Regions from separate parts of the Peribacillus sp. B-H-3 genome, predicted to be linked through region 2. Evidence: predicted binding sites of a transcription regulator. Region 2 holds the regulator's gene; the other holds the start of a gene.

Region 1 (9,942 bases), 1.0 Mb from region 2:
TGAAAGCTTTTCTTTACAAGAGGACTGTATTGTCCCATAGTAATTACACCATCTTGAATGTCAAAAAACAAGTTTCCTGACTCCAATTCATTTTTATCAAACTTCTCCGCTGCCCGCACATATAGGGCATCCACATTCTGTATGGTGCTTGTGAGTATAGTGGTGCTTCCCAGATTTGACTGATCCGACACATAGCCAATCGCGTGAAGCTGCTTTTCTTTTAGCCTCTCAATAACAGGCACATTAAATCCGTCGCCTGCAGGATAGAAAATATCATTCCGATTAGAAATCATCCTATTTAGAAGCTGCAGAGCTTTTTCTTCATCGTCCCATCCGTTCACATATTCAACGTCCACTTTTACCTGCTGATCCTGAAATACTGCTCCCTCAACGAATCCTTTCACTTCAGGCTGCCAGTCATATGCGGCAAGCACGCCAATTTGTTTGGTCTGTGACATTTCGGCGGCAACCATACCGCCAAAAAAGCCCATTGCTTTAGCTTTAAAATTAAGGCTTGTTGTATTGGGCTTTGTTGCATCTCCATTAAAACTGACGAATCGTATGTCCGGATATTTGTCCGATATTTCGTTAAAGTATTCAGCATATTCGCTGCCATGGCCGATAATAAGATTAACCCCTTTATCCTGGAGGTCTTTTACTGCCTGCTCAACAATGAATTTGCTGTTCATTTTTTCTTTATAAAATACATCCGCCCCGAAACGGGATTGTATTGCCAGCAATCCTTTATAGCCTTTTGTCCCCCATACCTGATCATTTATCGTATTAGGCACAAGCAGGGCAGCTTTCTTTAAATGACCGGAGCTTTCTGTTTTATAGCAGCCGCTAAGCAGCAAGGCAAATAACATACAGATGCCTATTTTCTTTAACATCCACCGCAACTCCTTCAACGCTGCAGGTGCTTTCACCCGCGGGCGCTTCAGAACTGCATTTCGCCCTGCGGGGTATCCCTCAGCCCGCCCAGGAACCCTGCTCATCCGTTCCAATCAGCAAATGGCCAAAAATAAGAGCAGCACTTACAGGAAAAAATTAGCACCTTTTACTCGAATTCCATTTTACCTTCTTCAATAAAGAATGAAAAGGATTTTAGCTATTCCTCCCATGATGCTGTTTAAGCATCATTATTTTCCTCCAATGTTCTTTTTGCATGTTTATCCCTTCATCAGGGCTTACACTATTTTTCACTTTCAAAACATTAGCTGTTTGGAGGCATTCACCCTCTGAAGGAAACCTATCCAGTATTTCAGTATCAAAAATAAGATTTGCACAGGCTGGCCACTGTTGTTTCTCTGCACTTTCCAGCACGATATTTCCGCCATCATGTTCTTTAAGCTTATCCAAGGCATCGATGAAGTCTGAAATATATATTGCGTCATTTCGATATTCTAAAGAAATGGCTTCAATTGTTTGTTCCTTGCTTTTTTTTTGGATTCCAGTTTCAAAGGCAAATGATTCAGGCTGCCAGGGGCCATAAATGGTTGGCAGATAAACAAACTGGGCATGCGCGAAGGATTTGAGGATGGTCCATAGTTCTGTATGTTCTGCAAAACTCTGCTCTTTCTGGCCAAGCGGGATGAAAATGGTGAGTGTAGGAAGAGGTTGGACGTTTTTGAGATTTATAAGGATCTTGTTGATGGCATCTGCTATTTTTTTCGTGTCCCTTCCAGGCATTCTCCAGAAATCATATAAGCATACATATATCGCGGATGCACCAGGGAATGAAGAAGGCAGTTTCTCATGAAAAGCACTGCTTATAAAATTGGCGTTCCTGCCAAAGGCATCCTTTTTATGTTCATGAATATAATCATCTTCATCCCCTTGGACATGGTCAATTCCAAGAACCTTTTCACCTCTGTCAAGCAAGCGCTCCGTTAAGTGGAAGCCCGTAAACTGTAAAGCGCCAATAACAATTAATGAACACATCCTGCAGCCCCCCTTATTCATGCCAGATTATACCCGAAATGATGCGAATTATTATTTAATCTCGCTGGATTCTGTATGGTATGCAGCGAGCAGTCTCAATATAGCTATTTTTATAGCAATTTTTCATATTTTTGAAAAAATTGCCGTATCTGGCTCGGGATCTTATATCTTTTTTCAGGAAGCAAATAAGTAAATTCCAGCAATTCTTGATCGTTTTGCTGTTTCAGCTCCTGATAAAGCGGATTTTGTTCACCATTGGCATTATCTAAGACTGTTATTATTTTCAAGGGAACTTTTGTCTGGAATGAAAGCTTCTTAGAATCCAGTACGAAGTCTTCAAATTCTCCGGAATCCATCTTATTGGCAGCAGAGGCTTCTTTTAGCCATTTTTTGTAAAAAAACTTACTTTCTTTTTCTTTTATCAGTCTGTTTTTAACAGATAAGCATGGGTTGATGAACACGGCTGAACGGATCAATTCGGGCATGCTTTCCATGAATTTCATGGCAGGTAGTGCGCCTGTCCCTTCTGCTAAAATATGGATTTTACTATTCAGGATTTCACTCTTCATAATCAGAAAATATAATTTCACGGCCAGTTCAAAAGATCTTTGGCTTTCCCACTTCACCCCGTGAAAGTTGGACGAAAAAAGTGTATAGCCGTATTCCTTAAGGGATTCGAGTATTTGAAGCCTTCCTGGATGTTCCCTCCAATAGCTTGTACGTTCTTGAACGAAGTGTCCGCTGTCGCCAAAAATAAGGACTGAAAATCCGCTTGGTTTATGGGGATAATAAACAATGTTCCATTGTCCATCCAAAAGAAATGTTCGCTGTTCCATCAGCTTTACTCCTTTTCTTTAAGTCACTACTATTAATCATATGTTCGCCGCTTAGAATCGAAAGGGAGAAGCGCCTAAGTGCTTATCTGAATTTTACGATCAATTAAGCTATTTTTAACATATCACACAAAAAAGGCAAGGACTTTCTTCCTTTATGAATAGGACGTAAAATTTTGTGAATGCCCCCGGTTTTATTACAGGATGACTGAATGTGCGGCAGGTAATGATTTGCCGCTGTTTCAATGACTCAATTTGTTCATAATTATAATGAAAAAGCAGTTTTATAGTGATATTAATTATGATAAGATAAAAACGACTGCAGTGGAATGAGGTGAATTTCGATGCGATACATTGCTACGCTTTTCTGGACGATGTTATTAATGCATATGCTTACATATGTTGTTTCTTCAATGATTGGGTCTTCATATGATTTTTCAACAGCTATGATTTTAGGAGTAGTGGTAACCGTACTTGTTTTGATTGTTCCTGCTATTATACCTAATGATCCGGTTGAAAAAACTCATCATTAATCCGTTATGTAAGCTAAAGGACATCCATTCCGGATGTCCTTCTTTCTTTTAGCTATATTCATTTTGTTTGCAGGTTTCCGCGAATTGTATTTACTTACCGCGCCAGTGCCCCGTTTCACCAAAGCTTGTTAATCTTTTTTAGTAAGGCTCTTTTCTTAAAGATTGTTGTTTTTTTAATGTGTTCTGCGAGCCGGTCTACATCAGCCAGTTTAGGAGCGAAATTTACGAAAATAGCCTTTAGGAAACAATAAACAATCCATTTTCTTCATTGAAATCCACCGTTAAGGAGGAATCCGATTTTATATTTCCGGCTATGATTTCCCGGGCGGCCATGGTTTCCACATGCTTTTGAATAAACCTTTTTAGCGGCCTAGCCCCATAAACGGGGTCAAATCCCTGGTCAGCAATAAACTCCTTGGCTTTCGATGTAAGAATTAACGATATATTTTGTTCCTCGAGGCGCTTCTGCAGCTGCACGGCCATATTTTCAACAATTTTAATGATTTCCTTTTTTGAAAGAGGCTTAAACAGGACAATATCATCAATACGGTTCAAAAATTCAGGTCGGAAATGTTTCCTTAGATCTGAAAAAACACGCTCTCTCGTTCTGTCATCTATTTTTTCACTTTCTGCTGCAGTCTGGAGCATATAATGGGAGCCAATATTAGAGGTCATGATGATTACTGTATTCCTGCAATTTACTATTCTCCCCTGTGAGTCAGTTATCCTGCCGTCATCAAGCATTTGCAGCAATAAGTTGAACACTTCTCCATGTGCTTTTTCAATTTCATCCAGCAAAACAACTGAATAAGGATTTCTTCTGATTGCCTCGGTCAGCTGTCCGCCCTCCTCGTATCCCACATACCCTGGAGGGGCTCCAATCAGCCGGGAAACAGAGTGTTTCTCCATATACTCAGACATATCAATCCTGATCATATGCTCTTCTGAGTCAAACAGTGTTCCGGCAAGAGCCTTGACCAGCTCTGTTTTACCAACTCCAGTAGGCCCAAGAAAGATAAAAGAGCCTATCGGACGATTAGGATCTTTTATCCCCGCTCTCGCCCTTAGCACCGCATCCGCTACAGCTTCTATCGCTTCATCCTGGCCAACCACTCTTTTTTGAAGAATGCCCGGCAGTTTGAGAAGCTTTTCCCTTTCACTTTCCACTAGCCTGTCGACAGGGATTCCTGTCCAGCTGGCCACAATAGAAGCGATTTCTTCTTCTGTTACCTCCTGCCGAAGCAAACGTGATTCCTGCTTCCCTCTTTCAAGGTATTCCTCCATGCTTTGCAGTTCCTTTTCCATCTCTGGTATTTGCCCGTGCCGCAATTCTGCAGCCCTGTTTAAGTCATATTCACTTTCCGCTATTTCAAGATCACGCCGAAGTTTTTCCAGTTTCCCCCTTCGTTCCTGAACTTGCTGAAGCGATGTTTTCTCACTCAGCCAATCTGACCTTAAGGATTCTGCAAGTTTGCGCTGTTCTGTAAGCTCTTTCCTCAGCTCGTCCAGCCTTTCTTCGCTGCGGGGGTCTTTCTCATTTTTCAGTGCGGCTTCCTCTATCTCGAGCTGCATAACTTTCCTTGTTATCTCATCCAGTTCTAAGGGCATCGAATCAATTTCAGTCCGGATTAATGCACATGCCTCATCAATCAAATCTATAGCCTTGTCAGGCAAAAACCTTTCTGTTATATACCGATTGGATAAAACAGCTGCTGCAACAATGGCCCTGTCCCCAATTCTTACTCCATGATGAATTTCAAAACGCTCTTTTAATCCCCGAAGCATTGTTATGGTATCTTCCACACCAGGCTCAATTACCAGCACCTGCTGAAATCTTCTTTCCAATGCAGGGTCTTTTTCAATATATTTGCGGTATTCATCGAGAGTCGTAGCACCTATGCAATGAAGCTCGCCTCTTGCAAGCATAGGCTTAAGCATATTGCCTGCATCAAGCGAGCCTTCGGTCCGTCCTGCACCCACAATTGTGTGCAGCTCATCAATGAATAACAGGATTCTGCCATCGCTTTTTTTAATTTCCTGCAGTACAGCTTTTAAGCGCTCTTCGAATTCTCCCCGGAATTTTGCACCTGCTATCAGTGCACTCATATCCAGGGAAAAGATCGATTTATCCTTCAGTCCGTCAGGAACATCTTTTCGTACGATCCGCTGAGCCAGCCCTTCTGCTATCGCCGTTTTTCCGACACCTGGTTCTCCAATCAAGACCGGATTATTCTTTGTTTTTCTGGAAAGGATCCTGATTACGCTGCGAATTTCTGAATCCCTGCCGATTACAGGATCGGTTTTGCCTGTTTTCGCTTCAGCTACCAGGTCACGGCCGTATTTTTTCAACACTTCATATGTACCTTCCGGGTTCTGGCTGGTCACGTTTTGATTCCCCCTGATTTTTTTCATTGTATTTTCTGCCATTTGAAAATCAACGCCAAGTTTAGAAAGTATGTCCTTAATTTCTGATTTTCCCACTTTGAATGATGAAAGAAGAAAATGCTCGACCGAAAGGTAGTCGTCATGCATTTGCACCATCATTTCACCTGCTGCCCTAAAGGTATTTTGCAGTGTTGATGACATATAGTTCCTGGCTTCTTTGCTGTCTGCCAGTTCAACGGAAGGCAGCCTGTCTAATCTTTTTTTTAACTCACCCTCAAGTTTCTTATCTCCTTCTTGAATTTCTGCAATTAGTGAATGAAGCAAATGATCTTCTATCTTAGTCAAAGCGGACAGCACATGAAGCTCGCCTATTTCGGGGTGCTTATGTCTGGCCGAAATTTCCTGTGCAATCAATAAAGCCTGCTGCATTTTTTCAGTCATGCTGTTTATATCCATAATATTCCTCCTCATACAAACATTCAGAAGAAGCGTTTTGACCTTTTTTGACCTTTGATTTTATTATACGAAAATTTCTTATAAAGTAAAGATTCATCATCTTCTTTCACAGAAAAAAAGCAAATCCTTTTCCCTCATGAAGAAAAAGAATTTGCTTTTTTATTATGGTTTTCTTTTATATGTCCAATGCCTGTTTCCATTGGTTGTTTCTGGAAAACGGTCTCCAGCATTCAGCCTTACCTTTTTAGGGTTGTTCACCGTGCTTCCTGTTTCTCCTATTTCTACATACATCCCATTGTTCGGGGCCTTTTGACCTGGCGTAAATTGATGACTTTGTCCCATTTCCATCTCTCCTTTTCAATGGCTGTAACCATATTCTTTCCGCAAAAAGGAGTTTCATCACTCGCCATTTTTTAGTAATAATACTTGCAAAATAATAAGAAGGTTAATGAAGCATTAAATCTACAAGCAAAGCTTTTTGGGCATGAAGCCTGTTCCCCGCCTGGCGGAAAACCACCGAATTCGGGCCGTCAATCACCTCAGCAGCTACTTCTTCTTCCCTATGGGCGGGCAGGCAATGCATGAATATATAATCAGGCTTTGCATGTTTCACTAAGTTTTGATCAATTTTAAAATCCTTGAATTCCTTGAGACGGATGCTGTTTTCTTGTTCCTGGCCCATTGATGTCCAAACGTCAGCATACACTGCATCCGCTTCTAAGATGGCCTCTTTTGGTGAATGGGTGATTGTTATTGTGCCCCCATTATGAAGTGCTTCATTTTTCGCAAGCTTTATAACCTCTGAATCCGGCTCATATCCCGCCGGACATGCTATTGAAAAATTCATGCCCGTTTTGGCGCTGGCCAGCATTAATGAATGCGCGACATTGTTTCCGTCTCCAATATAAGCTATGTTAAGTCCCTTGAAACTCCCTTTAATTTCCTGTATCGTCAAAAGGTCAGCCAATGCCTGGCAAGGGTGGTACATGTCGGTCAGTCCGTTTATAACCGGCACATCCGCAGCATTTGCAAGAGCTTCAGCCTTTGAATGTTCATGTGTCCTAAGCATCAGGGCATCCACAAATTGAGACAAAACCTTTCCTGTATCTTCAATGGTCTCGCCTCTGCCCAGCTGAATGTCATCGCTGCTTAAAAATAGAGCATGCCCCCCCAGCTGAAGCATCCCTGCTTCAAATGATACTCTTGTTCTTGTTGAAGATTTTTCAAAAATCATTCCCAATATTTTTCCTTTTAAAGGATGATATTCTTCACCGCTTGACTGTTTTAGTTTAATTTCTCCTGCCAGCTCCAGCAGTTTTAGGATATCAATGCCTGTCATATCAGCAAGTGAAAGAAAATCCTTTGTTTTTATAATATTTTTTTTATTCAATTTGGCCATTGCGGTCATATGGAAATCACGTCCTTTTTGTATCTTTCCTTCCATTCCTGTAGCGAAGCTATTTCCGCCTCATTTTCCGCGAACGACTGTACATACGCTGCGAAGGTTTCTTCTTCCGTAAAAACAAGAAGGCGATGCTTAATTGCCCATAACCTGATTTCCTTGTCGTCTGCACTGCTTCCATATGAAAGGACAGCAGCACCTGTTTCGCGTTCTGCCCAGCTCCTAAAATCACCGCTTGAAATTTCAAACCCAAGATCTGCTGCGGCATCCTGAAGGTCTGCCGGCAAATTGACGGATTGTGTTTTAAAAATGCCTTTACTCCCTGATTTGCGGTGCGGATACACCTTATTCAGAGCTTCATTTTTTGTTCGCCCGATTGCGATGCCTTCACCGGTGGATTTCATAACAGGACCTATTTTAGTATCAAGCCCTGATAGTGCAAAGGAAGAAAACACAGGATACTTTACTGCTGTATAAGGCAATTTTTCCTGAAGTCCAGCTGACCCTGCAGCTTCATATAGTGATTGCTTGCGGTAAATAATTTTTGCAGCAGCTTCTACAAGAGGAATACCGGATATTTTGCTGATAATAGGCACGGTTCTGCTGGCTCTGGGGTTAACTTCCAGAACATAAACGTCATTTCCTTTTATCACAAATTGTATGTTCATTAATCCTGTATATTTTAGCTCTGAAACAATCCTTTTTGAGTAGAGCACCATTTTTTCTTTTACAGAATCTGAAAGTGTTTCTTCCGGAAGAAGGACCATGCTGTCTCCTGAATGGACACCTGCTTTTTCAATATGCTCAGCAATGAGGGGAATGAAGATATCCTTACCGTCTGCAAGGAGGTCAATTTCCGCTTCCTTGCCGGGTATGTACGAATCAACCAAAATTGGATACATCAGCTCTTCCTGCTGCTCCATGATTCTCTTCAAATCCTTTTCACCAGAAATGATTTCCATTCCCTGGCCTCCGATTACATATGATGGCCTTAAAAGAACGGGATAGCCGATTTGCTCAATACAGGCTGCTATTTCGCCTTTGTTTGCGGCCTCTTTACCAGGCACATGCGGAATTTCCAGATTCTTAAGAAGCTGATAAAATCTCCTCCTGTCCTCCAGCTGATCCACAATGTCATATGAGGTTCCCAGGAGATTCACATGATGCTTCTCCAGATCCTGCGCAAGATTAATGGCGGTTTGCCCTCCGAATTGAACGATTACATCTGTTATATTTTCTGCCTCGATCACATTCAATACATATTCAAGCGTGAGAGGTTCAAAATATAACCGGTCAGCTATGGCAAAGTCCGTACTGACTGTTTCTGGATTATTATTGATCATGATCGCTTCGGCATTTTCTTTTTGGAGGGCAAGCACTCCATGTACCGAACAATAATCAAACTCAATCCCCTGGCCTATGCGTATTGGGCCGCTGCCAATGATGAGCACTTTCTTTTTGTCAGTGATCACCTGTTCATTTTCGCCAAAATAGGCTGAATAGTAGTAATTGGAAGGAGATTCGAATTCCGCTGCACAGGTATCAACAGTTTTGTAAACGGCCGTAATGCCCTGTTTTTTACGCCACTTCCTCACATCAGATTCTTTCTCGTCCCAGGTGAAGGCCAGGTACCGGTCTGAAAACCCTTTTTCTTTATACATCATCATTTCCTCTTTTTTTATTGAATGAAGAGTGAGGGAACTAATATTCTTTTCATCTTCAATCAAAGAAGCAAATGACTTTAAAAAGAATGGGTCGATTGCTGTTACCTTACAAATATCTTCAGAGGGAAGACCTCTTCTTAAAAGTTCAAAAATAATAAAGATTCTTTCGTCTGTGGATTCTTTAAGCATGCTCTTTAATTCAGCCATATCCTTGTCTTCAAGGCCCAGGAGCTTCAGCCCTATTGTTTTCAGTTCTAAGGAGTCTATGGCTTTTTGTATGGCTCCTTCAAAACTTCTGTGCAGCGCCATTACTTCTCCGGTTGCTTTCATTTGGGTCCCAAGCTTTCTGTATGCTGTACTGAATTTATCAAATGGCCAGCGGGGAAACTTTACGGCCACATAATCCAGGGCAGGCTCAAAGCTTGAATAGGTGCTCTGTGTTACCGGATTGGCCAGTTCAGACAACTGGAAGCCAACAGCCAATTTGGCGGCAATTCTGGCAATAGGGTAACCGGTGGCCTTGGATGCAAGCGCAGAAGAACGGCTGACCCTAGGATTCACTTCAATTAAATAGTACTTTTTGCTAAAAGGGTCCAAAGCAAATTGAATATTGCAGCCCCCCACTATTCCTAACGCGGAAATGATTTTAATGGACGCAGAGCGGAGCATATGAAATTCTTCGTCTGTCAAAGTCTGTGAGGGCGCGACAACAACTGAATCGCCTGTAT
Region 2 (9,942 bases):
TTGATCTGCCATAAGAGTGACAATTTCCTTCAAATGCTTTTTCTCCAAGGAGTGGAAAACAATCGTTTCATCGATACGGTTCAGGAACTCTGGACGGAAGGCACGCTTTAGCTCTTCCATTACTTTCCCTTTCATATCTTTATAATCCTGTCCTTCATCCTGGATATTAAAGCCTACATATTTATTGCTTTTTAGTGCAGATGCACCGACATTTGAAGTCATAATCAGGATGGTATTCCTGAAATCTACTGTGCGTCCTTTGGAATCCGTCAATCTTCCGTCTTCAAGAACTTGAAGAAGAATATTAAACACGTCAGGATGCGCTTTTTCAATCTCATCCAGCAGCACTACTGAATATGGTTTTCTGCGGACCTTTTCTGTTAATTGCCCGCCTTCTTCATATCCTACATATCCTGGAGGCGATCCGACAAGACGTGATGTCGAATGTTTTTCCATATACTCAGACATATCAATTCGGATCATGGATTCTTCATCACCGAAGATGGACTCTGCAAGAGCTCTTGCAAGCTCTGTTTTACCTACACCAGTCGGCCCAAGGAAAATGAATGAACCAATCGGGCGTTTCGGATCCTTCAGCCCTGCTCTTGCACGGCGGACGGCTTTCGATACTGCTTTAACCGCTTCTTCCTGTCCTATAACCCTGGAGTGAAGGATCTCCTCCATATTAAGAAGTTTGTCAGACTCAGTCTGGGCAAGGCGCGTTACCGGAACTCCAGTCCAGCTTGATACTACATGGGCAATATCGTCCACGGTTACTTCGCTGTTTTCCTGCCCCTGCTTTTCCTTCCAGGTCTTTTTAGTTTCTTCAAGCTGCTCTCTTAACCGCTGCTCTGTATCCCTTAAGGAAGCAGCCTTTTCAAATTCCTGGCTCTGGACCGATGCATCCTTTTCTTTGCGTACTTCATCTAACTTATGCTCAAGTTCCTTTAAGTTCGGCGGTGTTGTGTAAGAACGAAGCCTTACCTTTGAACCCGCTTCATCTATTAAATCAATCGCCTTATCCGGAAGGAATCTGTCTGAAATGTAGCGATCTGACAATTTAACTGCTGCATCAATGGCTTCATCTGTAATTGAAACACGGTGATGCGCTTCATAGCGGTCACGAAGGCCTCGCAAAATCTGAATGGATTCGCTGATAGTCGGCTCATCGACCTGAATCGGCTGGAACCGCCGCTCAAGTGCAGCATCCTTTTCGATATATTTGCGGTATTCATCTAAAGTGGTTGCACCGATACACTGCAATTCACCGCGTGCCAATGAAGGCTTTAGAATATTTGAAGCATCGATTGCGCCTTCTGCTCCGCCTGCTCCAATCAGTGTATGAAGCTCATCAATAAACAGTATAATGTTTCCTGCCTGGCGTATTTCATCCATGACCTTTTTCAAACGGTCTTCAAATTCACCGCGGTATTTGGTACCCGCTACAACAGTTCCCATATCAAGGGTCATAACACGCTTATCACGAAGGATTTCCGGCACTTCATTATTAATGATTTGCTGGGCAAGACCTTCAGCAATCGCTGTCTTTCCGACACCCGGCTCCCCGATAAGAACTGGGTTATTTTTTGTCCGTCGGCTCAACACCTCAATAACACGCTGAATTTCCTTGCTGCGGCCAATAACTGGATCAAGGCTGCCTTCACGGGCGATAGCTGTTAAATCGCGGGCAAGGCTATCAAGAGTCGGAGTGCTCGCATTTGCAGAAGCATTCCCCTGGTGGCCGCCTGATTCATTGCTTCCCAATAGCTGCAGCACCTGCTGGCGAGCCTTGTTAAGGCTTACTCCTAAGTTATTGAGCACACGTGCCGCTACACCTTCACCCTCACGGATAAGCCCTAAAAGCACATGCTCGGTTCCAACATAGGAATGGCCTAACTTTCTCGCTTCATCCATGGATAGTTCAATTACCTTTTTTGCACGGGGAGTGTAATGGATAGTTTGTGCAGTTTCCTGTCCGCGGCCAATAAGATTTTCCACTTCTTTCTGGATTTTTTCAGCACCAAGTCCAAGAGCATGCAAAGCCTTAGCTGCTATGCCTTCCCCTTCTCTGACCAAACCCAGTAATATATGTTCTGTTCCAATATTGTTATGTCCTAAACGAATTGCTTCTTCTTGTGCCAAGGCTAAGACCTTTTGGGCTCTCTCAGTAAAACGACCAAACATCATAGGGTAATTCCTCCTTCAGAATTTTCGTTTTTCTCTTCATTTAATCGTTCTCTTATCAATGAAGCACGCCGTATATCTCTTTCCCGGGCTCTCAGTGGACCCCCGGCATATTTTTGCAGGAAACCCGGCTGAGTCAAAATGATCAGCTCGCTTAAAATATTCTTGGAAACGTTGGTGATATAGCCCAAATCAATCCCCATTCTAACATCAGATATGCATTTGGCCGCTTCCTTGGTCTCAATAATTCTTGCATTTGATAAAATACCATAAGATCGGTATATTCTATCTTCTAATTGTATGTTAGAGGTCTTAACTAATGCTTCTCTTGCTGACCTTTCCTGGGCGATTATCTGTTTTACCACCATAGAAAGATCCTCAATGATGTCTTTTTCAGATTTACCCAGGGTAATTTGATTGGATATCTGAAAAATATTCCCCAGGGCTTCACTGCCTTCGCCATATATCCCCCTTACCACCAGCCCCAGCTGATTCATAGCAGGGATAATTTGGTTAAGCTGCTGTGTCAGCACCAGGCCCGGCAAATGCATCATAACTGAAGCCCTTAAGCCCGTTCCCACATTTGTAGGGCAGCTGGTCAAATAACCTCTTTCCTCATCATATGCATAATCCAAATTTTCTTCGACCCAGTCGTCAATTGTATTTGCAAGCTTCAATGCCTCGGTAAGCTGAAGCCCTGAAAATAAACACTGTATGCGCAGGTGGTCTTCTTCATTCAGCATAATGCTGACTTCTTCATTTTCAGATAGAAGGCATGCTCCATAAGGCGATTCCTCAGCCAAATGGGGGCTAATCAGGTGTTTCTCCACCAGTACGTTTTTTTCCAGCGGCTGCAGTTCTCCCATGTCAATAAACTCAAGCTTGCCGACACCAGGATGTACGGAGTCTGACTCTTCAAGCCTGTTTTTAATTAAACCCAGAATTTGCTGAGCTTCTTCTTGCTTAAAGAAAGTAGGGAAAGTGAAGTCCTTAAAATTCCTTGCCAAGCGGACACGCGAGCTTAAAACAATATCATTTTCAGGACCTTCTTCTGTTAACCAAGAGCTCATTGCATTTTGAACAAATCGTTCAAGGCTCATGAATGGTCGACCCCCTCTTGCTCTTCATGCCTTTTTTCCAGTGAGCGTATTTTATCCCTGACTTCAGCTGCTTCTTCAAATTCCTCTTGATCAATATGCTGCTTCAGCACATCCTTCAAATCCGTAATTTGTTTTCTCAGATGAATCGTTCCGCCAATCCTCTTTGGTATTTTTCCGATATGTGCGGTATTGCCGCTATGCACCCGCTTAAAGATAGGATTGAGCTGTTCATTGAAGGACTGATAGCATTCCGCACAGCCGAACTTGCCTACATGTACAAATTGCTGAAAGGAAAGATTACATCGGCTGCACCGCAATTCTTCGCGCTTTGGAAACGAACTAGCTTTCGTCTGCTGAAATCCAGGTTCAATATTATTAAGCAAACCTGCAAGCAAATGATTGAATGAGAAGCCTTGTGCTCCATTGGGCATAAACATATCGCCTTTTTCCTGTGCACATACTTCACAAAGATGGACTTCAGTCTTTTCGCCATTTATAATTTTCGTAAAATGAAGAGTTGCAGGTCTTTGATTGCATTCCTGGCAATTCATTCTCATCACCTCTGCCGGACTATTTATATTTTAATGTGGTAAGCATGGCTTTCAATATACGGGATCTCAATTCATCACGCTCTGGCAGATCCATGTAAATGACAGAACGATCAATAACGCTCATCATAATCTTCGCTTCTCTTTTATTAATAATCTCTTCATTTATCAGCCGGAAAATAACCCCTTCTGCCGTTGACTGTGAAACCCTTAAGCCCAAAAGAGACATCAATTGATCGATTAGCTCCGCGTGATCGTATGATTTTACTTTCATGATCCTTATATAGCCCCCGCCGCCGCGCTTGCTTTCAACCACATAACCTCTTTCAATCGTAAATCGGGTGTTGATTACGTAATTTATTTGAGAAGGAACGCATTGAAACTTATCTGCCACTTCACTTCTCTTTATTTCTAAAATATCCTTCTGACTTATCTCTAAAATCTGCTTCAAATAGTTTTCGATAACATCAGATATATTCTTCACTACGCCTCCCCCATTCTGACTTTGACTATATTTGACTTTTATTATACATTGAAAATCACAATTTGCAACACATACGCTTTATGTAAATGCATTAACCATTTTCTCCAAAATGCAGGGGGCGGCATACTCTAAAAATTAATTTTTTTATATATATTTATACCTCATATTGAATCATGTAAAACGCTGCCTTCGGACAAAATCCAAATTTTTATATGCATGCTTTCCCAAAACCTCAAATTAGCGCCTATAAGATACTATGAGTCAGAAGCCCTTTATGTGAGTCATAATCAGATATTCCTCTATATAAGCGTTATTGCTTTTATTTGTGATTTACAATTCATAGCCTTTTAATCTGGGCAAATTGCATTAAGCCCTAATTAATCCTGGTAAATGGTACTGTATTACCTTCTGCTCTGTCACAGGACGCTGCGGTTTTAGCAGAAGTTCCTTCCAGCCCCGGTACCGAGTTTAACTGCCTGCGTTCGAACACCTGAACAGCGGTAACCGGACTGGGGTACTTTATCATCAGCTTCTGCCGCTCCCCGTGTACATCGTAACGGTTCAAACATCGTTCAATTTTTTTGGCTCTGCATTCAGGTATTGGCTTACCTGGACTCGTTTCCTCTTTTGAGCTCTTATGAAATATCATTTCTGCGCACAAAAGAGGCCAGCATCTCTGCTGGCCTCTCGTTTTGCTTGGCGGCGTCCTACTCTCACAGGGGGAGAACCCCCAACTACCATCGGCGCTGAAGAGCTTAACTGCCGTGTTCGGAATGGGAACGGGTGTGACCTCTTCGCTATCGCCACCAAACTATGAGGAACGTTGTTCCTTCAAAACTAGATAATAGAAGAAGATTTTTGCCTTTTAAAACAATACATGCTGTCTGGCTGCGAAAGCCAAACCGTACGGCTGCTTCGCTTCTTCTGTCTGAGACGTCCGTCTCTTCCGCCAGAAGCTCCATCATCCTACCGGTTTATGCGGGCTTTCTCCGCTTTTCAATTGGTTAAGTCCTCGATCGATTAGTATCTGTCAGCTGCACGTGTCACCACGCTTCCACCTCAGACCTATCAACCTGATCATCTTTCAGGGATCTTACTAGCTTGCGCTATGGGAAATCTCATCTTGAGGGGGGCTTCATGCTTAGATGCTTTCAGCACTTATCCCGTCCGCACGTAGCTACCCAGCTATGCCTTTGGCAAGACAACTGGTACACCAGCGGTGCGTCCATCCCGGTCCTCTCGTACTAAGGACAGCTCCTCTCAAATTTCCTGCGCCCACGACGGATAGGGACCGAACTGTCTCACGACGTTCTGAACCCAGCTCGCGTACCGCTTTAATGGGCGAACAGCCCAACCCTTGGGACCGACTACAGCCCCAGGATGCGATGAGCCGACATCGAGGTGCCAAACCTCCCCGTCGATGTGGACTCTTGGGGGAGATAAGCCTGTTATCCCCGGGGTAGCTTTTATCCGTTGAGCGATGGCCCTTCCATGCGGAACCACCGGATCACTAAGCCCGACTTTCGTCCCTGCTCGACTTGTAGGTCTCGCAGTCAAGCTCCCTTGTGCCTTTACACTCTGCGAATGATTTCCAACCATTCTGAGGGAACCTTTGGGCGCCTCCGTTACTCTTTAGGAGGCGACCGCCCCAGTCAAACTGCCCACCTGACACTGTCTCCCGCCCCGATCAGGGGCGCGGGTTAGAATTTCAATACAGCCAGGGTAGTATCCCACCGACGCCTCCACCGAAGCTGGCGCTCCGGCTTCTCAGGCTCCTACCTATCCTGTACAAGCTGTACCAAAATTCAATATCAGGCTGCAGTAAAGCTCCACGGGGTCTTTCCGTCCTGTCGCGGGTAACCTGCATCTTCACAGGTACTATAATTTCACCGAGTCTCTCGTTGAGACAGTGCCCAGATCGTTACACCTTTCGTGCGGGTCGGAACTTACCCGACAAGGAATTTCGCTACCTTAGGACCGTTATAGTTACGGCCGCCGTTTACTGGGGCTTCGGTTCAAAGCTTCGCTTGCGCTAACCTCTCCCCTTAACCTTCCAGCACCGGGCAGGTGTCAGCCCCTATACTTCGCCTTGCGGCTTCGCAGAGACCTGTGTTTTTGCTAAACAGTCGCCTGGGCCTATTCACTGCGGCTTTTCCGGGCTATTCACCCTAAAAAGCACCCCTTCTCCCGAAGTTACGGGGTCATTTTGCCGAGTTCCTTAACGAGAGTTCTCTCGAACACCTTAGGATTCTCTCCTCGCCTACCTGTGTCGGTTTGCGGTACAGGCACCTTTCATCTCACTAGAGGCTTTTCTTGGCAGTGTGGAATCAGGAACTTCGGTACTATATTTCCCTCGCCATCACAGCTCCGCCTTCATGGAAACGGGATTTGCCTCGTTTCCGGCCTAACTGCTTGGACGCGCATATCCAACAGCGCGCTTACCCTATCCTCCTGCGTCCCCCCATCGTTCAAACGATGAATAGGTGGTACAGGAATATCAACCTGTTGTCCATCGCCTACGCCTTTCGGCCTCAGCTTAGGTCCTGACTAACCCTGAGCGGACGAGCCTTCCTCAGGAAACCTTAGGCATTCGGTGGAAGGGATTCTCACCCTTCTTTCGCTACTCATACCGGCATTCTCACTTCTAAGCGCTCCACCAGTCCTTACGGTCTAGCTTCAACGCCCTTAGAACGCTCTCCTACCACTGACACCAGAGGTGTCAATCCACAGCTTCGGTGATACGTTTAGCCCCGGTACATTTTCGGCGCGGAGTCACTCGACCAGTGAGCTATTACGCACTCTTTAAATGGTGGCTGCTTCTAAGCCAACATCCTGGTTGTCTAAGCAACTCCACATCCTTTTCCACTTAACGTATACTTTGGGACCTTAGCTGGTGGTCTGGGCTGTTTCCCTTTTGACTACGGATCTATCACTCGCAGTCTGACTCCCATAAATAAGTCTTTGGCATTCGGAGTTTGACTGAATTCGGTAACCCGATGAGGGCCCCTAGTCCAATCAGTGCTCTACCTCCAAGACTCTCATTATGAGGCTAGCCCTAAAGCTATTTCGGAGAGAACCAGCTATCTCCAGGTTCGATTGGAATTTCTCCGCTACCCACACCTCATCCCCGCACTTTTCAACGTGCGTGGGTTCGGGCCTCCATTCAGTGTTACCTGAACTTCACCCTGGACATGGGTAGATCACCTGGTTTCGGGTCTACGACCTCATACTCATTCGCCCTATTCAGACTCGCTTTCGCTGCGGCTCCGTCTTCTCAACTTAACCTTGCATGAAATCGTAACTCGCCGGTTCATTCTACAAAAGGCACGCCATTACCCATTAACGGGCTCTGACTACTTGTAGGCACACGGTTTCAGGATCTATTTCACTCCCCTTCCGGGGTGCTTTTCACCTTTCCCTCACGGTACTGGTTCACTATCGGTCACTAGGGAGTATTTAGCCTTGGGAGATGGTCCTCCCTGCTTCCGACGGGATTTCTCGTGTCCCGCCGTACTCAGGATCCACTCAGGAGGGAACGAAGTTTCAACTACAGGGTTATTACCTTCTCTGACGGGCTTTTCCAAGCCTCTTCATTTACCCCGTTCCTTTGTAACTCCATGTTGAGTGTCCTACAACCCCAAGAGGCAAGCCTCTTGGTTTGGGCTAATTCCGTTTCGCTCGCCGCTACTCAGGAAATCGCATTTGCTTTCTCTTCCTCCGGGTACTTAGATGTTTCAGTTCCCCGGGTTTGCCTTCAGTACCCTATGTATTCAGGTAAAGATACTGTTCCATTACGAACAGTGGGTTTCCCCATTCGGAAATCTCCGGATCAAAGCTTACTTACAGCTCCCCGAAGCATATCGGTGTTAGTCCCGTCCTTCATCGGCTCCTAGTGCCAAGGCATCCACCGTGCGCCCTTTCTAACTTAACCATAAACATGGTATGTTTTTGAAAAGATTGACGCAAAAATTTGCCTTCTATCTATTATCTAGTTTTCAAAGAACAAAGTTCTGAAAGAATTGCTTCTTTCAAAACTGAACAAAACGTAAGCGAACGTTATTTTCCTTAGAAAGGAGGTGATCCAGCCGCACCTTCCGATACGGCTACCTTGTTACGACTTCACCCCAATCATCTGTCCCACCTTAGGCGGCTGGCTCCATAAAGGTTACCCCACCGACTTCGGGTGTTACAAACTCTCGTGGTGTGACGGGCGGTGTGTACAAGGCCCGGGAACGTATTCACCGCGGCATGCTGATCCGCGATTACTAGCGATTCCGGCTTCATGCAGGCGAGTTGCAGCCTGCAATCCGAACTGAGAATGGCTTTATGGGATTTGCTCGGCCTCGCGGCTTTGCTGCCCTTTGTACCATCCATTGTAGCACGTGTGTAGCCCAGGTCATAAGGGGCATGATGATTTGACGTCATCCCCACCTTCCTCCGGTTTGTCACCGGCAGTCACCTTAGAGTGCCCAACTGAATGCTGGCAACTAAGATCAAGGGTTGCGCTCGTTGCGGGACTTAACCCAACATCTCACGACACGAGCTGACGACAACCATGCACCACCTGTCACTCTGTCCCCCGAAGGGGAACGCCCTATCTCTAGGGTTGTCAGAGGATGTCAAGACCTGGTAAGGTTCTTCGCGTTGCTTCGAATTAAACCACATGCTCCACCGCTTGTGCGGGCCCCCGTCAATTCCTTTGAGTTTCAGCCTTGCGGCCGTACTCCCCAGGCGGAGTGCTTAATGCGTTAGCTGCAGCACTAAAGGGCGGAAACCCTCTAACACTTAGCACTCATCGTTTACGGCGTGGACTACCAGGGTATCTAATCCTGTTTGCTCCCCACGCTTTCGCGCCTCAGTGTCAGTTACAGACCAGAAAGTCGCCTTCGCCACTGGTGTTCCTCCAAATCTCTACGCATTTCACCGCTACACTTGGAATTCCACTTTCCTCTTCTGCACTCAAGTCCCCCAGTTTCCAATGACCCTCCACGGTTGAGCCGTGGGCTTTCACATCAGACTTAAGGAACCACCTGCGCGCGCTTTACGCCCAATAATTCCGGACAACGCTTGCCACCTACGTATTACCGCGGCTGCTGGCACGTAGTTAGCCGTGGCTTTCTGGTTAGGTACCGTCAAGGTGCCAGCAGTTACTCTGGCACTTGTTCTTCCCTAACAACAGAGCTTTACGACCCGAAGGCCTTCTTCGCTCACGCGGCGTTGCTCCGTCAGACTTTCGTCCATTGCGGAAGATTCCCTACTGCTGCCTCCCGTAGGAGTCTGGGCCGTGTCTCAGTCCCAGTGTGGCCGATCACCCTCTCAGGTCGGCTACGCATCGTGGCCTTGGTGAGCCATTACCTCACCAACTAGCTAATGCGCCGCGGGCCCATCTGTAAGTGACAGCCGAAACCGTCTTTCCATCTTTCCTCATGCGAGGAAAGAACGTATCCGGTATTAGCTCCGGTTTCCCGAAGTTATCCCAGTCTTACAGGCAGGTTGCCCACGTGTTACTCACCCGTCCGCCGCTAACTTCAGGGAGCAAGCTCCCATCCATTCGCTCGACTTGCATGTATTAGGCACGCCGCCAGCGTTCGTCCTGAGCCAGGATCAAACTCTCCGAAGAAATGTT

Evidence for each region. The regulator CtsR, encoded in region 2, represses protease genes until heat stress. The targets are predictions, from matches to a motif close to ATGGTCAATAAAGGTCAAACA.
Region 1: the regulator CtsR is predicted to act here: its motif matches at 6,183-6,203, upstream of clpB (ATP-dependent chaperone ClpB).

The regions. Positions count from the first base shown of each region.
Region 1 is NZ_CP183879.1:1,541,514-1,551,455, reverse strand. It holds gene ACN6MY_RS07630 (BMP family ABC transporter substrate-binding protein) at 1-890, opposite strand, end outside; gene ACN6MY_RS07625 (hypothetical protein) at 1,105-1,941, opposite strand; gene ACN6MY_RS07620 (hydrolase) at 2,052-2,777, opposite strand; gene ACN6MY_RS07615 (YjzD family protein) at 3,119-3,307, shown strand; gene clpB (ATP-dependent chaperone ClpB) at 3,545-6,148, opposite strand; gene ACN6MY_RS07605 (YjzC family protein) at 6,311-6,490, opposite strand; gene argF (ornithine carbamoyltransferase) at 6,594-7,547, opposite strand; gene ACN6MY_RS07595 (carbamoyl phosphate synthase large subunit) at 7,553-9,942, opposite strand, start outside.
Region 2 is NZ_CP183879.1:531,475-541,416, reverse strand. It holds gene clpC (ATP-dependent protease ATP-binding subunit ClpC) at 1-2,187, opposite strand, end outside; gene ACN6MY_RS02505 (protein arginine kinase) at 2,184-3,284, opposite strand; gene ACN6MY_RS02500 (UvrB/UvrC motif-containing protein) at 3,281-3,835, opposite strand; gene ACN6MY_RS02495 (CtsR family transcriptional regulator) at 3,855-4,316, opposite strand; rRNA gene rrf (5S ribosomal RNA) at 5,011-5,127, opposite strand; rRNA gene ACN6MY_RS02485 (23S ribosomal RNA) at 5,317-8,247, opposite strand; rRNA gene ACN6MY_RS02480 (16S ribosomal RNA) at 8,386-9,936, opposite strand.